One region of the Halobacillus sp. A1-3 genome, then DNA from elsewhere that is predicted to be linked to it. Evidence: riboswitches for the same ligand, from Rfam matches in the RefSeq annotation. Region 1 holds a riboswitch; the other holds the start of a gene.
What was found. A riboswitch is a leader RNA that binds a small molecule or an ion and turns the genes downstream of it on or off. The one in region 1 is predicted to bind S-adenosylmethionine.
Positions count from the first base shown of each region.

Region 2: it holds a riboswitch for S-adenosylmethionine, as region 1 does, so the genes downstream of both, metE (5-methyltetrahydropteroyltriglutamate--homocysteine S-methyltransferase) here and ACRYKC_RS08835 (phosphoadenylyl-sulfate reductase) in region 1, are expected to answer to the same signal.

Region 1 covers NZ_JBPCEO010000004.1:199,866-203,285, reverse strand. Annotated here, with positions in the region: gene cysC (adenylyl-sulfate kinase) at 1-52, opposite strand, end outside; gene sat (sulfate adenylyltransferase) at 71-1,222, opposite strand; gene ACRYKC_RS08835 (phosphoadenylyl-sulfate reductase) at 1,252-1,980, opposite strand; SAM riboswitch class I at 2,082-2,196, opposite strand; SAM riboswitch class I at 2,368-2,467, shown strand; gene ACRYKC_RS08830 (sulfite exporter TauE/SafE family protein) at 2,606-3,420, shown strand, end outside.
Region 2 covers NZ_JBPCEO010000002.1:301,940-305,359, reverse strand. Annotated here, with positions in the region: gene metE (5-methyltetrahydropteroyltriglutamate--homocysteine S-methyltransferase) at 1-1,552, opposite strand, end outside; cobalamin riboswitch at 1,690-1,885, opposite strand; SAM riboswitch class I at 1,948-2,059, opposite strand; gene bioB (biotin synthase BioB) at 2,233-3,222, shown strand.

The sequences.
Region 1 (3,420 bases):
GGTAATGATTAACATCCAATGAGGTATCATGCCACGTAATATTCGAACTCATCACTCTCACCCTTTCTATTTAAGATTTTATGGGAGAATTTGTTTTCAATCCCTCGATCAATACTTCAGCAATTTCAGGTCTGCTGAACGTTTTCGGTGGTTTTTCTCCGTTTCTTAGAAGTTCACGAACTTTTGTACCTGATAAAATGACGTGCTGATCGTCATCATGGGGACATGTTTTGTGTGAAACCATCGCTTCGCAAGCGTGGCAGTAAAAACTATGTTCGAAAAACAGCGGTGTAATGTCGAGCTCATCCTCACTGAATTCTGAGAAGATCTTTTGAGCATCATACGTCCCGTAATAATCTCCGACGCCTGCATGATCCCTGCCGACAATAAAATGAGAACAGCCGAAATTTTTTCTGACGAGGGCGTGAAAAATAGCTTCTCTCGGCCCTGCATAGCGCATGGCAGCATTAAATACAGCAAGCACAACCCTGTTATGAGGGTAATAATGATCAATTAACACTTCGTAACTCTTCATTCGGACGTCACTTGGAATATCATCACTCTTCGTTTCTCCTACGAGTGGATTAAGAAAAAGACCATCCACAATTTCAAGCGCAGCTTTTTGGATGTATTCATGAGCTCTATGGACTGGATTTCGAGTCTGGAAGCCGACGACTTTTTTCCAGCCTAGCTGTTGAAAGAGTTCTCTTGATTCCGCTGGATCTAAATAATATTTATCTTCATGGTGACGGCTAGGTTTTTTAATTAATTGAATTTCCCCTGCCACATAATAATTAGGACGGTTGAAAAGCTTTTTCACCCCAGGGTGTTCGAGTTCGGTTGTTAAGTACACCTTCTCTGCTTCCTTGTTTTTATCTGGCTGATAGATTTCATCTACTACGATAACGCCATAGACAGTATCCTGATAAATGAGTTCAGCGATATCGCCACTATTGAGTTGTTCAGCTTTCTTTTCGTCTACAGGCAATGTGATGGGGATGCTCCATGGTGTTCCATCCGCTAACCTCATCGTCTCCACCACTGATTCGTAATTCTCCTGATTTAGAAAACCAGTCAATGGACTATAGGCTCCGTTTGCGAGCAGCTCCAAATCACTCAATGCCATTGCATCGATTTCAATTTTTTCATTTGCTTCAGGTAATGGTGCCCCTGCTTTCCACCGATTTACAAGCTTACCACCGTGTGGGGATATAATTGTCATACCATACTCCTCCTCATAATTGATTCTGTTTATGCTTCAGGGTTTCCTGGCGTATGCAAACCGCATTCTGTTTTATTAAATCCTTTCCATCTGCCTGAACGGCCATCGCCATCCTCCGGAAATGTGCAAGGCATACAGCCAATACTCGGATATCCTTGGTCATGCAATTCGTTGTAATCCAAGTTGTTTAGTCGGATATATTGCCATACGAAGTCCCAAGTCCAATGGATAAGGGGACAAACTTTTACAGATTTAAACCGCTCATCTTTATTAACAAAGTTCGTACGGCTGCGGCTCGGGGACTGCTCTCTTCTCAAGCCTGAAATCCAAGCAGTCGCACCTGAAAGGGCGTCTTCCAATGGCTTGATCTTTCTTATATAGCAACATTGGTCAGGATTCTTATTCCATAACTCATCACCATAAGTCTTTGCTTGTTGATCCAGTGTCAATTCAGGCTTTTTCAATTCAATATTTAAATTCGGATATCGTTTTTGTACTTTTTCAATCAAATCGTAAGTTTCTTGGAAGTGTACGCCAGTATCAAGAAAAACAATACGAGCGTCAGATTTAATTTTTGAAATTAGATCGATTAGCACGATACCCTCCGCACCGAAACTGCACGCATAGACGATAGACTCACCGTATGAATCATAAGCCCAGCGTAATACTTCCAAAGCCTGCTTCACTTCGTTATCCGTTTGTAAGCCGGCAAATGGATCACCGGTAAAATGTTCATACGTCACTTTATCTTTTTTCATCATATCCTCCCTTCTAGGGTCCTACCTAATCAACTAAATCAAAAAACCTCTCTTCTTGATCAATAAGAAGAGAGGTTTACATTGATATGTAAAAGCTCATCTTCTTATCTTCCAAGTGAATTCACTTGCTGGAATTGGCACAGTTTCTGAATTTTCCTGCTCAGACCCGTTGCCGAGGCTTCAAAGGGCCAGTCCCTCCACCTCTCAGGATAAGAAAATCGATTATAAGTTTTTCAAAAATTAGGATTGATACAAATCTTATGCCCATATTAATCATATGTCAATAGCTTATTTAAAAATTCTGTATATTTTAACATTGGGCTTGACAACATTTCTGAACTCGCTTAGATTAGGATGTATCAAAATTTTAAAACCATAATATGATAATCCTTATAAAGAGTCGGGGGAGGAAACTGGTCCTATAATCCCGCAGCAACCTCTAAAAAGAAGGTGCTCAGTCCAGCAGGCTTGATCTGAAAGATAAGGAGAAGGTAGTTATTCACCTCTTCTTATTAAAAGGGGTTTTTTTATTGAAAAAATTCTTTTTACATTACCATTGCTAAAAATTTTTCGGTATAATCCCGAGTATTTTTATAAGAATAATAAATTTAAGAGGTGAATCATTATGAGAAAGCTAATTATTTTTGCCATTGTCGGCTTTTTTGCTCAATTAATCGACGGGGCGCTCGGCATGGCATATGGATTAAGTTCGTCCTCCTTGCTCCTTGCATACGGAGTTGCACCTGCTGTCGCATCTTCCTCTATACATATGTCAGAGATTGCGACAACCGCTATGTCTGGATATTCGCATTACAAATTCAATAACGTCGACAAGAAGTTGGTGCTAACCCTTGTCATTCCAGGATCAATCAGCGCTTTTGTTGGGGCAGCTTTTTTAAGCAGCCTTCCTGGTGAAGTTATTAAACCTTTCATATCCACATTCCTGCTTCTTCTAGGTGTTTACATTTTGTTCAGGTTCCTTTTTCTAAATCAGGAGTCTTCTGACAAGAAACAAACGCTCTCGTTGAAAAAGCGGTTTATTTATCCTCTAGGGTTTTTAGCAGGCTTTTTTGATTCAATTGGAGGCGGGGGATGGGGACCGATCAATACACCTATTCTACTTTCCCAAAAAGGAGCAACACCAAGAAAAGTGATCGGCACCGTAGATACGAGTGAATTTGCCGTAACGACCTCGGCAACGCTTGGATTCATCCTATTCCTTGGGTTAGATCAATTCAACTGGACCTGGGTGGCTGCGTTCGTTATCGGAGGAGTTCTTGCCGCTCCTCTTGCAGCCTGGCTTGTCCAAGTGATTCCGTCATTGATTCTAGGAGTTCTTGCTGGAGGATTTATTATCCTGACAAACCTAAGAACCGTTCTCCTTGCCGGGCAAATGGATCCGTCCTTACTATATGGTATTTATAGTGTATTAATTGTCGG
Region 2 (3,420 bases), on a different contig from region 1:
GTTTTACGCAACGAGACCCATAGGACTGCACCCATCCAAATCGGGTGAACGCAAATCCTTCGAGTTTTTCACCAAAGAACTCGACCATGTCGTTGCGCTCAAACTCTCCATGAACAAGTACGTCCAGTCCCAATTCCTCCTGGCGGTTAATCCATTCAGATATATTGTTTTCTATAAACGTTTCATAATAGGAATCGGACCATTCCCCTTGGCGCCATTTTGATCGTGCCTGGCGTATTCCTTTGGTTTGCGGCAAACTGCCGATGGTTGTCGTTGGCAGCAGCGGAATCTTGAAAAACGCTTCCTGTAGTTTCTTGCGAGTTTGGTAGTCCCTATTTCGCTTTGTCATGTGAACGGTGCCCTCAGATAGTCGATCTGATGTATTTTGCTTTAAAGCCCATAGTTGGTTTCGTTTCTCTTTTTGGACAGCGAGTTCTTCTTCAATTAAATCTCTTCCATTGTTGATGCCTCTAGTTAAAAGGGTCACTTCTTCAAGTTTTTGATCGGCAAAAGCTAACCCGTTCTTTAACTCAGGATCTAGTTCTTGTTCAGTTTCTACAGTTACAGGGACGTGTAATAAACTACAAGAAGGTTGGACGATCAGGCTTTGAGTTTCAGAAAGAATTTCCTCAACTTGGGCAAGCTTCTCTTCCAAATCCGTTCTCCAAATATTTCTGCCATTGATCAGCCCGCCAGCAAGGGTTTTGTCTTTAGGAAAACCGTGCTTCTTTAATGCTTCTAAATTCGCTCCTTCGTCATGAACGAAATCCAGGCCAATCCCCGCGACTGGAAGGGATATGATCTCTTCATAATGATCAATAGCTTCAAAATAAGTTTGAAGCAGAATCTTAGCTCCCGGTAATTGCTGGTGGATTGAATGATACACCTCTTTAAAAAGTTGAAGGTCTTTCTTAGAGACTGATGTACATAGAATAGGTTCATCCACCTGAATCCAGTCCGCACCAGCACTTATTAGTTCCTGAAGCACTTGTATGTAGAGAGGGACAAGCTTCTCTAATAGAGGACCTGCATCAGCTTCCCTATACCCTTTTGCTAACTTGACAAAAGTAATCGGACCTAACAAGACCGGTTTAGTCGTCAGTCCAAGTTCTTCTTTCGCTTCTTTAAAGTATTGAAGCTGATAATTATGTGTAAGCTCGGGAGTTTGATCTAATTGGATCTCAGGGACGATATAATGGTAATTGGTATTGAACCATTTCGTCATTTCTGAAGCAACGGATTCATCGTTGCCGCGTGCGATATCGAAATAAGTAGTTATAGAATAATCCCTTTTTTTAAAACGTGAGGGAATCAGCCCAAACATAAATGCTGTGTCCAAAACATGGTCGTACAGACTGAAATCCCCAACCGGTATCAAGTCGATACCAAGATTATTCTGTTTTTGCAGATGAGTCAGGCGAATTTTTTTCATGTCTTTCAGCAGATCCTCTTCTGAGATTGAACCCTTCCAAAAACGTTCCAATGTCTTTTTCCATTCTCTATTTTCTCCGATTCTTGGATAACCAATGGCTGAACTTAGTACTTGAGTCATTTTGATTCCTCCCTTTAATTTTTGACAATAAAAAATCCCTCTATGTAGGAGAGAGATGGTTGAAAGTAGTTTGGGAAATAGCCGTTTATAACAAACGGATCCCATTCGTCTTAACACCTCCCTATTCCTCGTAGGTTTGAGTGTACAACCAACAGGCAGGTCTCCTGACTTATGTTCATCACAAACCTGCGTCTTCCCGTCTATTTATCTAAAAGACAGTGACTTGCAAGCAGGTTTGCTCCCATTTACAGTGGCGGGACCGTGCCGGAGTTTCACCGGACTTCCCTTTTAAGCTGAATAAGTCTATTCAGCACCTGAAGATCTACGGTATTCAGTTGTTGATCCATATGTAAGAAAAAAACCTCTCACGAAGGAGAGGTTTATACGTACAACCTCTCTTATCTTTCAAAGGCAAAGCTTTGCTGGAATTGGCACCTAAATCTGCAAAAATGCTGATTCGGCTGCCGGGCTTCGCTGGGCCAGTCCCTCCACCGCTCTAAATAAGAGATCGTATTCGTTTAATGGATTAAAAGAATACTAGCATGGAGGCAGGACACTGTCAAATTGAAGTAATGTCAGAAAAAGGTGTTTTTTATGACAGATTATGGTACGCTATCATTGGTTGTTAACCATTCGACAAAATTGGTTAACCGATACGTTCTTAGAAAGGGGATTTGTTTATGTGGAGAGTTTTAGCGATTAAAGCGATTAATGGTTATGAGATTACGAATGATGAAGCTTTAGACGTTCTAAACTGCCCGGAAGATGAGCTGCTCAGTTTGCTGCACAGTGCCTATCATGTCAGAAAGAAGTTTTACGGGAACAAAGTGAAGCTGAACATGATCATCAATACAAAATCAGGTTTTTGTCCAGAGAACTGCGGGTACTGTGCGCAGTCCAGAGATTCAAAAGCTCCCATCGAAAAATATCGAATGATGGACAAAGATACGATTGTTCGAGGAGCAGAAAAAGCTCACCAAATGAAGTCTGGTACATATTGCATCGTTGCAAGCGGAAGAGGGCCTTCCACACGTGAGATAGATATTGTAACCTCGGCGGTCAAAGAGATCAAAGCGAAGTATGATATAAAGGTTTGTGCATGCTTGGGACTACTAAAACCAGAACAAGCTGAGCAGTTGAAAGAGGCTGGCGTCGATCGTTACAACCACAATATTAACACCTCAGAAAATCACCACGATCAAATCACCACGAGTCACACCTACGACGATCGTGTCGTAACGGTTAACTATGCGAAACAATCAGGACTTTCCCCATGCTCCGGTGTCATAGTCGGAATGAAAGAATCGAAACAGGATATCGTTGATATGGCGCGCGCCTTGAATCTCATGGATGCGGATTCCATTCCAGTTAATTTCCTTCATGCCATCGATGGAACAGCGCTTGAAGGGACTGACGAATTGACGCCGTCCTATTGTTTAAAGATTTTATGCCTTTTCCGTTTTATCAACCCTACAAAAGAAATCCGCGTTTCCGGGGGGCGCGAGGTGAATTTACTCAGCCTACAGCCGCTAAGTTTATATCCAGCGAACTCCATTTTTGTTGGAGATTATCTAACTACAGAGGGGCAAGAAAGTACGGAAGACCACAAAATGATCGAAGATTTAGGGTTTGAAGTGGATGTAGTAACCAAGGAAAAAGTTTTAAGTTAAAAGAAACTGCCTCAATAGGGCAGTTTTTCTTTATTTCATATAAAATTCAATTCTTATTGAAAGGAAGTTTCTGTATGCACGACTTAAAGGAACAATTGCAAATAGTAGAAGAAAAGTATTTGAGCCTAGAAATAAGAACATCCTCTATAGAACTAGATAAGATATAAGCCGATGAGTTCTGGGATTTACTAAGAAAGA